One region of the Anoxybacillus sp. ST4 genome, then DNA from elsewhere that is predicted to be linked to it. Evidence: a T-box and tRNA genes for the amino acid it is inferred to sense, from the RefSeq annotation. Region 1 holds a T-box; the other holds one or more tRNA genes.
The links. The T-box of region 1 lies ahead of pheS (phenylalanine--tRNA ligase subunit alpha). A T-box ahead of a tRNA ligase gene usually reads a tRNA of that ligase, here a tRNA-Phe.
Positions count from the first base shown of each region.

Region 2: it has a tRNA-Phe gene. The T-box ahead of pheS (phenylalanine--tRNA ligase subunit alpha) is inferred to sense a tRNA for this amino acid. The anticodon was not compared.

Region 1 is NZ_JAHZOE010000006.1:691-8,142, reverse strand. Features, by position in the region: gene K1I44_RS06160 (ATP-grasp domain-containing protein) at 1-732, opposite strand, end outside; gene K1I44_RS06155 (alanine--tRNA ligase-related protein) at 804-2,033, opposite strand; gene K1I44_RS06150 (hypothetical protein) at 2,267-2,710, opposite strand; gene pheT (phenylalanine--tRNA ligase subunit beta) at 2,915-5,329, opposite strand; gene pheS (phenylalanine--tRNA ligase subunit alpha) at 5,345-6,379, opposite strand; T-box leader at 6,425-6,660, opposite strand; gene K1I44_RS06135 (TrmH family RNA methyltransferase) at 6,731-7,452, opposite strand, start outside.
Region 2 is NZ_JAHZOE010000018.1:26,454-33,905, reverse strand. Features, by position in the region: gene K1I44_RS11155 (YycH family regulatory protein) at 1-548, opposite strand, end outside; gene walK (cell wall metabolism sensor histidine kinase WalK) at 554-2,368, opposite strand; gene yycF (response regulator YycF) at 2,373-3,077, opposite strand; tRNA gene K1I44_RS11140 (tRNA-Phe) at 3,178-3,250, opposite strand; tRNA gene K1I44_RS11135 (tRNA-Asp) at 3,364-3,439, opposite strand; gene K1I44_RS11130 (adenylosuccinate synthase) at 3,540-4,826, opposite strand; gene dnaB (replicative DNA helicase) at 4,942-6,306, opposite strand; gene rplI (50S ribosomal protein L9) at 6,382-6,831, opposite strand; gene K1I44_RS11115 (DHH family phosphoesterase) at 6,828-7,452, opposite strand, start outside.

The DNA of each region.
Region 1 (7,452 bases):
TAACGTACGATGAAACTCCATAGCTTCAGAATAAATAAGTTCGTCTGGTGATACTGTTTCCACAATAGTAGTTGTAAATTCTCCATTCGAATCAATAGTCGGTTGATTATAACGATGTAAACAAGAAAAAATTACTTTGCCGTTAAGAATCAACCCATCAACAGAATACATATTTTTAATGTCGATATATTCTTCGATTAGCTTTTCTTCTTGCCCACTTATCTTTTTTACAATTTCCTCTCCATATTCCACCCTAATGTTCATGGAACCAGTCCCGTCCACATCCTTTAACACATACTTTTTATCGAAATGAATAAATTGTAAATCAAGTGGGTGATTAGAACTTAAATATGTAAATTTAGGTATTTTAATTCCTGATTTTAAGGCATAAAGTTTCATAAAATACTTGTTTCGAAAGATGATAGTTTCACTATATTTTTGTCCTTGTATCCCAAAAAATTCTCTAAATAAACTAGCACGTTCCAAGTCAAGTTCATCAAGCGCTATCAAAGCGCTAATTTTGGATTTGTTATTAATGTCCTGAAGTATGTTAAGTACTGATTGATCATCAAAGTAATTATCCACTACATGTAAATTTTTATAACCTAAAGATTCAAATTCCTTTTTTCTTTTCAATGGCATAATATATTCCACTTCTTCTTTAGCTCCCTCTAGCCAATCCCGAAAATTAACGATTTTGCTTGGCATTTGATTTAACACAACTATCGACACGATTGAACCTCCTTTAGCTATTTTTCGTACAGTTTTTATTAAAATTCTTAAAACGTATATATCCCTTCAAGTTATATTGAAAATCTGCTCTGGCTAAACCAAGATGAAGGTGTAAAATCCCTTGTTCTATCAAATGGATAAGGTAAAAATCTATTCGAATATTCTATTTCATTTGGATTTCCTTCAAAGTTCATACCGCTTTGCTTAACAATACGTTTTAATACTTCCTCATGTATACCATATGTGTCTTTTAACATTTCAACACCATTTCTATCCACGTAACTTAAATGTTGAATTTTTTTAGCAGCCAACTCGATTCCTTTTTGTTGCGTTGTTTTCCACTGTGTATACTCACACGTAATGATTCTTTTAACTTCTTCAGAATGAACAATATCTATGTTCGTTCCTATTTTAATTAAACAATCTATCCCAAATTGCAGGAGATTATCTATCTCTGAGTTAACATCAAAATCATGCGTATAACAAAAAGCAAAAAATTCCCTAAGTATTTTTCTTGTAAAATAACCTCCCCTTTTTGATTCTGGTAAAACGCCGTTCAACAATAAAAACAATGATGTTCGTAGCAATGAGGATAGTCTACATGACTCAATGTATGGGATTGACTTCTCAGAAAAAAATTTCACTAAGCTACTATATAATTCGGTGTCATAGACATGATCTTGTTGATTCATAATAAAGTGCAACCTTTCTAAGAAGATAGCACAATCTAATCTACAACAATCCTGCTCCTGATCAATCAACACAAAATTGCATATCGGGACTAATCCATTTCGATATTCATAGAGGACTTTTAAGTAAAATGCGCTTTGTGTAATATCCGGTAAATGACACCTTAATTGCTCTGACTTACAGTCAATAATATTGTAAAAATCATTTTGTCTTAAGGCTTTCTTTACTTCTGAATTAGTCGATTCAACTTGCCAATAAATGTTGTTTTTTTCTAGTGAAAGAAATGTTTTGTTCAGCTCATCAAAAAGGCTTACATAATCACTTATTTTTCTATGTTTATAGGAAAAAATACTGAGCAATTCTTGGAAGTTTGAAACTATAGGGTTGTATTTTAATTTGTATGATTCCAATGATCTGACACACGGCTGAATGATAAACTCTATATCATGCTCATCTGACGAAAGAAACTTTTCATACACTACTAGAATCGGAGAAAAAATAAAAAACGGCTTTTGAGTTGCACTCCGCAAAACGGGAACTGAAGGTATTTGCTTTAAATGTTCATTTTTCAATGTATTAATGATATTGTTTTTTAATGATATGTAATCCATTCCCGACACCCCCTTATCAAAAAACGGCGTTGTCACACTTTAAGTTTTTGTTGGTTTTACGGCATATTAGAGATATAAGCAATTACAAAAACCAAGCGTTAATTCATATGAATAATTCAGTCTATTGTAAATAAATATTTACAAATAGGGAATATTCGACAATTTCAATGAAATTCCTTCCTAAAAAATAAAAAGACTTGTCGAAGAATGTGACAAGTCTTTTGTACCACTTACTATCCGCTAGAATGATTAGCATTGCAATAAAACTCTATACTTGTTGAAATCGTATATGTTGCACCATTATAGGAATATTTTCCCGACACAGTAATGACATATGTGCGCCCACTGTCAATTAATTCCACACTATATCCTGTCTGTGTCCACGTCCCACTGCCAGATACTTTTGAGGAAATCGATTTAACTCCCGAAAACAGTTGTCTTTTATGAACATCGCTATACTGAGTTTCAAAAGTTCCTGTCACATACAAAGTTTGAACGGTTTGTCCAACTTGGATCGTGGTTGTTTTCGTCTTTGATGCAATCGATTGAGGAGTAACCGCCCCCGATTCTTTTATCCCCTTTTGATTCGAAGTTGCCAATGAATCTTTTCCTATGCCAAATAAAATTCCTCCAACAAGCATTACCGCTACTGCTATGCTTACAAATTGACGAATCATTTTAAAAATTCCTCCTTTCGTTTTGATAATTTGATTATACTTCACTTTTTTCCATTATTCACCGCCAACTTGATGTCGAACCCCGCCATTCTTTGACGGTGCGCCCGCCAATTTTGGCGGACTAGACAAAAAAACGCCCCCACCGATCCGACAAGGACATAAAAACCCCCATCCAATGCTCATGCATCAGATGGGGGCTTCGTTTTACCCGCGCAATGTGGCGCCGAATTGTTGTTCGACCGCTTTGATGACTTGTTCGTGAACGTTTGTTACTTTTTCGTCCGTTAATGTCCGCGATGGGTCGTAGTAACGAAGCGCGAAGGCGATCGATTTTTTGCCTTCCGGGAGGCGGTCGCCTTTGTAGACGTCGAAAATCGATACATCCTTCAACAGTTCACCGCCTGCCTCGATAATCGCTTTTTGCAACTCACCCGCAACAATATGCTCATCGACGACGAGCGCAATATCGCGCGTAATGGATGGGAAGCGCGGAATCGCTGTATAGCGAATGTCATCTACTTCCGCCTTCAGCAATGCTTCAATGTCTAGTTCAAACACATACGTTTCTTTTAAATCAAATTGTTTTTGCACGTTCGGATGAAGCTGACCGATAAAGCCGATTGTTTTGCCGTCTAGCAACATATCTGCTGTGCGCCCTGGATGAAGATGCTCGCGCTTCGCCTGCTTATATTCGATACGGTTCTCTAATCCTAGCAAGGCAAATAAACCATCTAAAATGCCTTTTGCAACGTAGAAGTCAACCGCTTTTTTCTCTCCTTGCCATAAATGCGCATGCCATACTCCTGTCAAGACGCCGGCTAACCGCTCTTTTTCGTTTGGCAACTCGTGTTCATTTGTTGCTAAATATACCGAGCCGATTTCGTATAGCGCTACGTTTTCGACTTGGCGGGCACGGTTGTAGCTTGCCGCTTCTAGCAAGTGCGGCACTAAACTTTGCCGTAAGACGCTTCGTTCTTCGCTCATTGGAAGAGCAAGACGAATCGGTTCCGCCGTTTCAAACGCAAACATCGTTGCTTTTGCTTCGTTTGTGAGCGAGTACGTAATCGCTTGGAATAAGCCCGCATCTTCTAAATAACGGCGTACTTTGCGGCGCTTTGCCTGATATGGTGTGAGCTTGCCCGGGTTTGCTTCACCGATCGGAAGAGTTGCTGGCAAGTTGTCATATCCATATAGACGCGCCACTTCTTCAATGATGTCTTCTTCAATCGCAATATCGCGACGGCGCGATGGAACAGTAATCGTAAACGTACCGTCATGTTCTGTAAACGCGAATTGCAAGTTTGTTAAAATATTCGCAACTTCCTCTTTCGTAATGGCTGTGCCAAGCACGTTATTAATACGGTCTAATGTAATCGTGACAACAACATCTTTTCGTTGCAGTGTGTTCACTTCCACAACGCCGCCAACGACTTCGCCGCCAGCATATTCCGCCATCAATGCAGCCGCGCGGTCAAGCGCTTCTTTCGTGCGCGCTGGGTCGATGCCTTTTTCAAACCGTGTGCTCGACTCGCTGCGCAATCCGTGATCTTTGACCGCTTGGCGAACAACCGAACTTGCGAAATACGCGGACTCAATAAACACGGTCGTTGTGTCATTTTTTACTTCCGAGTTCGCACCGCCCATCACACCAGCTAAAGCGACAGGCTCTTTTCCGTTCGTAATGACGAGATGGTTTTCTGTGAGCGTGCGCTCTACATCATCAAGCGTCACGATCGTTTCACCGTTTTTCGCACGACGAACGACAATTTCTTTCGAACCGAGGCGATCATAGTCAAACGCATGAAGCGGTTGACCGTATTCAAGCAAAATGTAGTTCGTAATATCAACAACGTTATTGTGTGGACGAATGCCAGCTGCCATTAAACGCGCTTGCATCCAAAGCGGCGATGGACCGATTTTGACATGTTTCACGATGCGCCCTGCATACAACGGGTTATCTTCTTGTGCATCGACCCGTACAGAAATGTAGTCATGAACGTTTTCGTCGTTTTCTTGCAACTCAATGGCCGGCAGTTTGACGCTGCGCCCTAAAATCGCTGCCACTTCATAAGCGACGCCGATCATACTTAAACAATCAGCACGGTTTGGCGTTAAACTGAGCTCTAATACTTCATCGTCTAAATATAGCCAATGAAGCGCATCTTCACCAACTGGTGCATCGTTTGGGAAAACGAAAATACCATCGGCATATTCTTTCGGAACGATTTTCGACTCGACGCCAAGTTCTTGCAGTGAACAAATCATACCGTTTGATTCTTCACCGCGCAGTTTCGCCCGTTTAATTTTAAAGTTGCCAGGCAATACCGCACCCACTTTAGCAACAGCGACTTTTTGTCCTTTTGCCACGTTCGGCGCCCCGCAAATGATTTGCACCGGATTCTCTTCGCCAATATCTACTAAACATTTGCTTAATTTATCAGCGTTCGGATGTTGTTCGCGCTCGAGCACATGCCCGATGACGACACCTTGTATTCCTTTATTGCGCACCTCGACGCTTTCCACTTCAATGCCTGCTTTTGTGATGCGATCTGCTAGTTGGTTTGCTGTAATTCCTGTTAAATCGACATATTGTTGTAACCATCGATATGAAACGAACATCGCCAACCCCTCCTTTTACACCCGACGAAATTGTTGTAAAAATCGAATATCGTTTTGATAAAAATGACGAATATCATCAATGCCGTATTTTAACATCGCAATGCGCTCTGGACCCATACCGAACGCAAAGCCTGTATATTTTTTCGAATCGAATCCTGCCATCTCCAGCACGTTCGGATGAACCATTCCTGCCCCTAAAATTTCAATCCAGCCTGTTCCTTTGCATACGCTGCATCCGTGTCCACCGCAATTGGCACATGATACGTCCACTTCAACAGACGGCTCTGTAAATGGGAAAAAACTTGGACGGAAGCGAATGTCGCGGTCTTCTCCAAACATTTTGCGCGCAAATTCGCGCAACGTTCCTTTTAAGTCGCTCATGCGAATGTTTTCGTCCACAACAAGCCCTTCAATTTGTGTAAATTGATGGGAATGCGTCGCATCGTCGTTATCGCGGCGATATACTTTTCCAGGGCAAATGATCTTCACTGGACCGCGTCCTTTATGTTTTTCCATTGTGCGCGCTTGCACCGGAGACGTATGTGTACGCAATAAAATTTCCTCTGTAATATAAAATGAATCTTGCATATCGCGCGCTGGATGACCTTTTGGCAAATTGAGCGCTTCAAAGTTGTAATAGTCTTTTTCGACTTCCGGTCCTTCAGCAATCGTATAGCCCATACCGATAAATAAATCTTCAATTTCTTCAATGACGCGCGTTAACGGATGGTGATTGCCACGTTTCACCGGACGCCCAGGAAGCGTCACATCGATCGCTTCAGACGCTAGTTTTTTCTCGACTTCTGCTTGTTCAAGCGTTGCTTGCTTTGCTTCAAGCGCTGTTTGAATCACTTCACGCACTTCGTTCACAAGCGCCCCCATAACTGGACGCTCTTCAGGCGACAGCGCCCCCATGCCGCGCAGCACTTCTGTAATTGGGCCTTTTTTGCCGAGATATGCGACGCGCACGTCATTGAGCGCTTTTAAATCGTTTGCCTGTTCAATTTTTTCAAGTGCTTCTTGTTGAAGCTGTTGTAACCGCTCCTTCATAAAAACCCTCCTCTGATCGATATAATAAAAAAACTCGCCCCTAATATAAGGGACGAGTGCACTCGCGGTACCACCCTTGTTAGCTATGCGATCAACATAGCTCACTTCATTGTGATAACGGTCTACACCGGAACGCCTTTACATTTTGCACGCGCAAAATGGTCCAAGCGCCAACTCCCGAGGTGAATTCACTTGCTTGAGCCATAAAAACGCTCGCAGTCTATGGCGTTTTCTCCCTGAATGGCGATCGGCAAGCTACTCTTCTCGATCATCGTTTTTTATATGATGAAATTCTTCATTTATTATAAGCAAATGTGCCATCAGGTGCAAGGCAATCATGTAAGCATACGTTTATTTTTTCTGTAAATGATACAGTAAAATGCCTGTCGCAATGGCGACGTTTAATGATTCCGCTTTCCCGTAAATCGGCACGTATAAGTTCGTTGTCGTCTGTTTTAGCCATTGCTCATTCACTCCGCTTCCTTCATTCCCGACGATTAATGCAAACGATGACGAAGGAGCGACAGAACGATAGTCTACCCCGTTTTGCAGCGATGTGCCATAAATCGGAATATGTTCACTTTGAAAGCGAGCGATCCATTCCCCGATGTCTCCTTTTATAACAGGAAAATGAAATAACGAACCTTGCGTGGCGCGAATGACTTTTGCGTTGTATACATCTGCACTTCCTTCGCCAACAACAACAACGTCTATTCCTGCGGCATCTGCGGTGCGAATGATCGTCCCGACATTCCCCGGATCTTGTACCGCATCAATGAACAACGCCGTTTGCACATCATCGACGTTCCAATGCAATTGTTTGCATACCGCTGCGATGCCTTGCGGTGTTTCTGTGTCGCTAATTGCTTTCATCACGTCATTTGTCACGATCGTCGTCCGTACATGCGCAACGTTCCAGCTTGCGGGAATAATCGCATGCTCCGCAACAATCAGTTCTTCGATATGAACGCCACTTTTGATTGCCTCTTCGACTAAATGAAATCCTTCAATGAGAAACAATCCCGTTTTGTCGCGTCCTTTTTTCGTTAAAAGCTTTTTCCATTGTTTCACCC
Region 2 (7,452 bases), on a different contig from region 1:
TGTTCGATGGATGCATTTTGAACGACTGCTTTATATATTCGTTTTTCATTTGCAGAAACGAAATACACGTTTATCTCTTCTTCATTTTCATTCATTGGAATGACGACACGATCAAAACGCACCTTTTCCACGTCTTGATCTTCAATTTGGAAAATAGTTCGGTATATTTCAATCGGTATATCATCTGGATAAATGATCTCTATTTTCCCTTTCCCATGTATAAAAGAGAGAAACTGTTCTCTTCCTATAGATCCTGATATATTTTCAAAGTGATCAAATGTCCAATTTTTCATTTCCTTCATCAACTTATAAATATCCGAGTGCTGCGTCATTCCATAATGTTGTGTACCTTTATGAATAAAAACATAACGCGGCTGAATAACTGTGCCATAATCAACAGCGACGTTGCTGACAGGAACGTTTTGAATGTACTTTGCGTTTTCAATGAAGTCATATTTTGGCTGATACGTCCATAAACTCCAAGTTAAAAAAACGCTCGTACATACAAGAATCGTCAATACAATCGACTTGATCGTTTCGTATTTCATCGCTTTCATCCTTTTTTCTGTTGTTCAATCGGCAAAGTAAAGTAAATCGTTGTCCCTTTTCGCTCTTGACTTTCTGCCCAAATACGCCCACCGTGCGCCACGACAACTTCTTTTGCGATAGCCAAACCTAATCCTGTGCCACCGAGCTTACGTGAACGCGCCTTATCAACACGATAAAAGCGCTCGAAAATTTTTGATAAGTCTGCTTTCGGAATACCTACTCCTTCATCTTTCACGCTTACTTGAATGTCGTTTTCTAGTTTTTCAACGCGGAACGTAATTGTGCCACCTTGTGGCGAGTATTTAAGGGCATTCGAAATAATATTATCAAGCACTTGGGTAATTTTATCTTCATCCATATGAACAATAATTTTTTCATCTGGAAAGTTACGAACAAATGAAACGTTCTCTTTTTTCGTTAATTCAAATCGGTCAATTACCTTATGGAAGTAAGGAATGAAATGCACACGTGTTTTTTTCAATTTATAGTCTTTGCTGTCGAGCTTAGAAAGTTGTAATAAATCATTCACAAGGCGAATCATTCGTTCCGTCTCGTTTTGGGTCACTTCAATAAATCGTGGGGCAATTTCTTCATCGCGCCAAGCGCCGTCAGCAAGCGCCTCTAAATAACTGCGCATCGTTGTTAATGGCGTGCGCAATTCATGCGAAACATTTGCAACAAACTCCCTACGGTCGCGATCAATTTTTTCGTGCTCCGTAATATCATGTAGCACGACGATGAGCCCATTTACAAACCCTTTTTCTTTTTGAATGACAGATAAAGAGGCACGTAAAATATACATTTCTTCTTCTGTGCTAAAGTCTAAAATTAACGTTTCCCGCTCTTCAATCAACGTTTCAAACGTATATTGTTCATCCAAACCTAATATCGTCACAATCGGAGCAGAAATGACTGTTTCACGTGAAACATTCAAAATGTTTAGCGCTGCATCGTTAATTAAAATAATTCTCCCTTTCCGATCAGTCGCAATGACACCATCTGTCATATGTGTCAAAACAGACTCTAATTTACGTCGTTCACCTTCTGTCGTTGCTTGCGCTTCTTGTAACTTTTTCGTTAAGTTATTAAAGCTGAGAGCAAGTTGTCCAATTTCGTCATATCCGTACACTTTTACTTTTCGTGAAAAGTTACCTTTCGCCATCGCTAACGCCTGTTTACGCATATCTGAAATAGGACGTGTAATTGTCTGCGCTAACAAGATGCCTAACAATGCCGTAATGACTAAAGCAATCCCTGTTCCTGTCGCTAAAATGTTGTTAATTTGCCTCATTTGTGCGAAAACATTTTCCATTGACGCGATGACATAAATCGCGCCCTTAATTTCATTTTTTACTTTAATAGGTGTAGAGGAAATGTACATCCGATGTCCCGTTTTCGGATCGACAAGCATTTTTTCTGCCATTTCCCCTGCCACTAGCGTTCGTTTAATAAGCAAGTCTGTTGTTCGTTTCCCAACGATATTTTGATTGTATGGATTCGATGTGCCTAATACTTTACTTTTATTATCAATGACCCGTACTTCAGAAATATCTTGTGAGACGAAATCTTGTAAAATCGAACGAATTTCCTCTTCGAGTGTAGGACTTTTTTTATCTCGTTCTTTATTCATTTCTTGTTCAATGTTATAGGCAAGTAAAATAACCCGTTCATTTAATGAGTTTTTGAAGTTTTCAACAAGCTGAGCTTCCAGCTGGCGAACGAAATAAGCTCCGATAATTTGCATAGCAATTAAAATAAGCAAAATGTAAATTAGGGCAAATTTGACGTGAATCGATTGAAATATACTTACTTTTTTCATGCTGTTACTCCTGTTCCGGATTTCGTAAATAATACCCTACCCCGCGTCTTGTAACAATCCATGTTGGGTGCGAAGGATTGTCTTCAATTTTTTCACGCAAACGTCTGACGGTTACATCAACGGTGCGCACATCGCCAAAGTAATCGTACCCCCATACTGTTTGCAATAAATGTTCTCTCGTCATGACTTGACCGATATGTTTCGCCAAGTAATGAAGCAGTTCAAATTCGCGATGAGTTAATTCAATTTGTTCTCCTCGTTTGGATACAGTATAGGCGTCCGGATGAATGGTAAGCGAACCGATTTTGATTTCGCTCATTTCTTTTGGATCTTGTTCTTGTTTTTGTTGATGACGTCGTAAATTCGCCTTCACGCGCGCCAATAGCTCACGTGTGCTGAATGGCTTCGTTACATAATCGTCAGCGCCAAGCTCTAACCCGAGCACTTTATCGATTTCAGAATCTTTTGCTGTCAACATAATAATGGGCATATCGTATTTTTTTCGAATTTCTCTACATACTTCCATTCCATCTTTCTGTGGTAGCATAATATCCAATAAAATTAAGTCTGGTTGTACGTCTTCTACTTTTTGCAACGCTTCGACACCATCATATGCACAATATACGTCATATCCTTCTTTTTTTAAATTAAATTGCAAAATATCAGCAATTGGTTTTTCATCGTCTACAACTAAAATTTTTTTCTCCATCTGTATTCACTCCCCCAAAAGGAATATTTACTTATAGTGTATCATGTCATCATTATAAAATAAAAAAGCATAGACACATATATGTATCTATGCTTCCAAGTGGCTCGGGACGGAATCGAACCGCCGACACAAGGATTTTCAGTCCTTTGCTCTACCGACTGAGCTACCGAGCCATATAAACGACTTTCTCCACCATACTATTCCGCTTAAAACAACGTCCTTCGTCCCGCTCTCCGTTTGCTTACTCAAGATGCTGGTCGAGCGGTACACCTATGCAAATAAAAAATGGCGGTTCCGACGGGATTCGAACCCGCGATCTCCTGCGTGACAGGCAGGCATGTTAACCCCTACACCACGGAACCGCATCTCAAAAGACATAAATTATTTTATTATAAAAATAGTCATAAAGCAATAGTTTTTAATAAAAAAACGTCGATGAATTGTCCATCGACGTTTTTTTAGTTATGCATACACATTGCGAACAACATTCGTTTGAGAACGATCCGGGCCGACAGAGAAAATGGAAAGCGGAATGCCTGTTAATTGCGAGATGCGCTCAACATAATGGCGCGCATTAGCTGGTAGTTCATCTAAGCTTTTGACGCCAGTAATATCCTCTGTCCATCCTGGCAGTTCTTCGTACACAGGTTCACATTCTGCTAATACTTTTAAGCTAGCCGGAAACTCTTCGATGATTTGCCCTTTGTAGCGATAAGCAACGCAAATTTTTAATGTTTCAATACCTGTTAATACGTCGATCGAATTTAATGATAAATCTGTAATGCCACTTACTCGACGCGCATGCCGAACAACAACGCTATCGAACCAACCAACGCGGCGTGGGCGTCCTGTCGTTGTCCCATACTCACGACCTACTTCACGAATGCGATCACCAATTTCATTGTTCAACTCGGTTGGAAATGGACCATCGCCTACACGTGTTGTATATGCTTTCGCGACACCAACAACGTGTTTTATCTTTGTCGGACCAACACCAGCGCCAATTGTCACCCCACCAGCAACCGGGTTTGATGACGTAACAAACGGATATGTTCCTTGGTCAATATCGAGCATAACCCCTTGTGCACCTTCAAATAGAACACGGCGCCCTTCATCAAGTGCATCGTTTAATACGACAGATGTATCGCAAACATATTTTGCGATTTGTTGTCCATACTCATAATACTCATCGAGAATATGCTCTAATTTAAATCCTTCAACACCGTATACTTTTTCAAAAAGAATATTTTTCTCTGCTAAATTGCGTGCTAATTTTTCCGCAAATACTTCACGATCGAGTAAATCTGCAATGCGAATGCCAACACGGGCTGCCTTATCCATGTAGGCCGGGCCAATTCCTTTTTTCGTCGTTCCAATTTTGTTAGCCCCTTTTCGTTCTTCTTCCACTTCATCAAGTTTCAAATGATAAGGCAAAATGACGTGTGCACGATTGCTAATGCGTAAATTTTCCGTACTCACTCCGCGCTCATGTAAATAAGCTAATTCTTGCACGAGAGCTTTCGGGTCAACAACCATTCCGTTTCCAATGACGCAAATTTTATCTTTATAAAAAATGCCTGAAGGAATTAAATGTAATTTATACTTTTCACCGTTAAATACAATTGTATGTCCGGCGTTATTTCCACCTTGATATCGTGCAATGACTTCCGCATGTTGTGACAAAAAATCCGTAATTTTTCCTTTTCCCTCATCGCCCCATTGTGTTCCGACAACAACAACTGAAGACATAGCGAGCACCTCCGCTTCATCAATTCCAAACAAAGTAAGTGTACCAAATCAACTGCCAAAAATCAATAAAAAACCGAACATTTATATCAATATCAACATTTTTTATTCGTATAAATTAAGCGACAGGTGGAACATTTGCATCATCGAAGCGGCGCTCTAAGTTGACAAACTTATTGTATTCTTTCACAAAAGCAAGCTGCACCGTGCCAACAGGACCGTTCCGTTGTTTTGCGATAATAATTTCGATAATATTTTTATTCTCCGATTCTTTGTCGTAATAATCATCGCGGTATAAAAAGGCGACAATATCAGCATCTTGTTCAATACTTCCCGATTCACGCAAATCCGACATCATCGGTCGCTTATCTTGACGCTGCTCTACACTACGAGAAAGCTGAGATAAGGCAATGACAGGAACGTCTAATTCACGTGCTAGCGCTTTTAGCGAGCGGGAAATTTCCGATACTTCCTGTTGGCGATTTTCACGATTTCGTCCACTTCCTTGAATAAGTTGCAAATAGTCGATGAGTACCATACCAAGCCCCTGCTCTTGCTTTAAACGACGGCATTTGGCGCGAATTTCACTGACGCGAATGTTCGGGGTGTCATCAATAAAAATACCTGCATTCGAAAGGCTTCCCATTGCCATCGTCAACTTTCCCCAATCTTCCGGTGTCAATTTGCCCGTCCGTAAATTTTGAGCGTTAATGTTGCCCTCCGCACAAAGCATACGCATAACGAGTTGTTGAGCCCCCATTTCCAAGCTGAAAATGGCCACGTTTTCCCCTGTACGCGTCGCTACATTTTGGGCAATATTTAATGCAAATGCCGTTTTCCCGACAGACGGGCGAGCAGCGACAATAATAAAGTCGCTCCGTTGAAATCCTGCTGTCATACGATCAAGCTCAATAAAGCCGGTTGGAATACCGGTAATTTCGCCTTTTCGGTTGTGGAGCATTTCAATGTTATCATATGCTTGAACAAGTACATCTTTTATATTTTGAAATCCCGTCGTATTTTTTCGTTGGGAGACCTCTAAAATTTTTCTTTCAGCTTCATTTAATACATCCTCTACTTCATCTTCGCGCGTATAGCCGTCTTGGGCAATCGATGTAGCCGTGCGAATTAAACGGCGCAAAATGGATTTCTCTTCAACAATTTTCGCATAATATTGCACGTTTGCTGCTGTTGGAACAGCATTCGCAAGCTCTGTTAAATATGAAACACCGCCCACTTCCTCAAGCGCATTTGCATCTGCTAGCTCTGATGTGACTGTCACTAAATCAACCGGCTCACCGCGATCGGATAATTGCAACATCGTCCGGAAAATTTTTTGATGAGCCGCCCGATAAAAATCTTCAGGGATTAATATTTCTGAAGCGGTTGTGAGCGCGGATGGCTCTAATAAAATCGCCCCGAGTACAGCCTGTTCAGCTTCAATATTTTGTGGGGGAAGTCGATCAGCAAATACGTCGTCCATGTTACTCACCATCCTTTCTCATAAGAAAAATGTGATTATATGCACGGAAAAAATCCGGCATAAAATCACATTTCATCACTTTTGTTCTTGCACATGCACTTTTAATGTTGCAGTTACTTCCGGATGAAGTTTCACTGGCACATTTGTATATCCAAGCGCCCGAATCGCATCGTCAAGTTCAATTTTGCGCTTATCGATTTTAATATGATGTTGTTGCTGAAGCGCCTCAGCAATTTGTTTACTTGTAATTGAACCGAATAATCGTCCACCCTCACCAGCTTTCGCAAACAATTCAACTGTTAACGTATCCATTTTTTCCTTTAGTTGCTTGGCGCGAGCTAGTTCTTCTTCAGCTTCTTTCTTTTGTTTATTTTTTTGAGCTTCTAACGCTTTTAAATTAGCTGGTGTTGCTTCGATAGCAAGCCCTTGCTTAAATAAAAAGTTTTGTGCGTAACCGTCAGCAACATTTTTAACTTCACCTTTTTTTCCTTTCCCTTTAACGTCTTTTAAGAAAATCACTTTCATGATTGTTTACCCCCTTCAATATATTCTTGAATCGCTGCTCTCAATCGTTTCTCAGCTTCATCAATCGTTACGTTAGTGAGCTGAGTTGCAGCGTTCGTTAAATGGCCTCCGCCATCAAGCTTCTCCATAATGATTTGAACATTCACATCTCCCAATGAACGGGCACTAATCCCTATAGTTTGATCGTTTCGTTTTGAAATGACAAACGAAGCGACAACGCCGTGTAAAGATAATAGCGTGTCCGCCGCTTGCGCAATTAAAACGGGATCGTATGCTTCATTGGCGTTTCCTTTCGCAATAGCAAAACCATGTTCATCAATGATAGCGTTCTCAATAATTTTAGCACGCTTCATGTAATGCTCAATATTTTCTTTTAACAACTTTTGAACGAGCGTCGTATCAGCCCCTTGCGCTCGCAAATATGAAGCGGCATCGAACGTTCGCGATCCTGTACGCAACGTAAAACTTTTCGTATCAACAACAATGCCTGCTAATAAAGCGGTCGCTTCAAGCATCGACAACTTCGAACGTTTCGGCTGATATTCTAACAATTCCGTCACTAACTCTGACGTTGATGAAGCATATGGTTCCATGTAAACGAGTATTGGATCTTTAATAAAC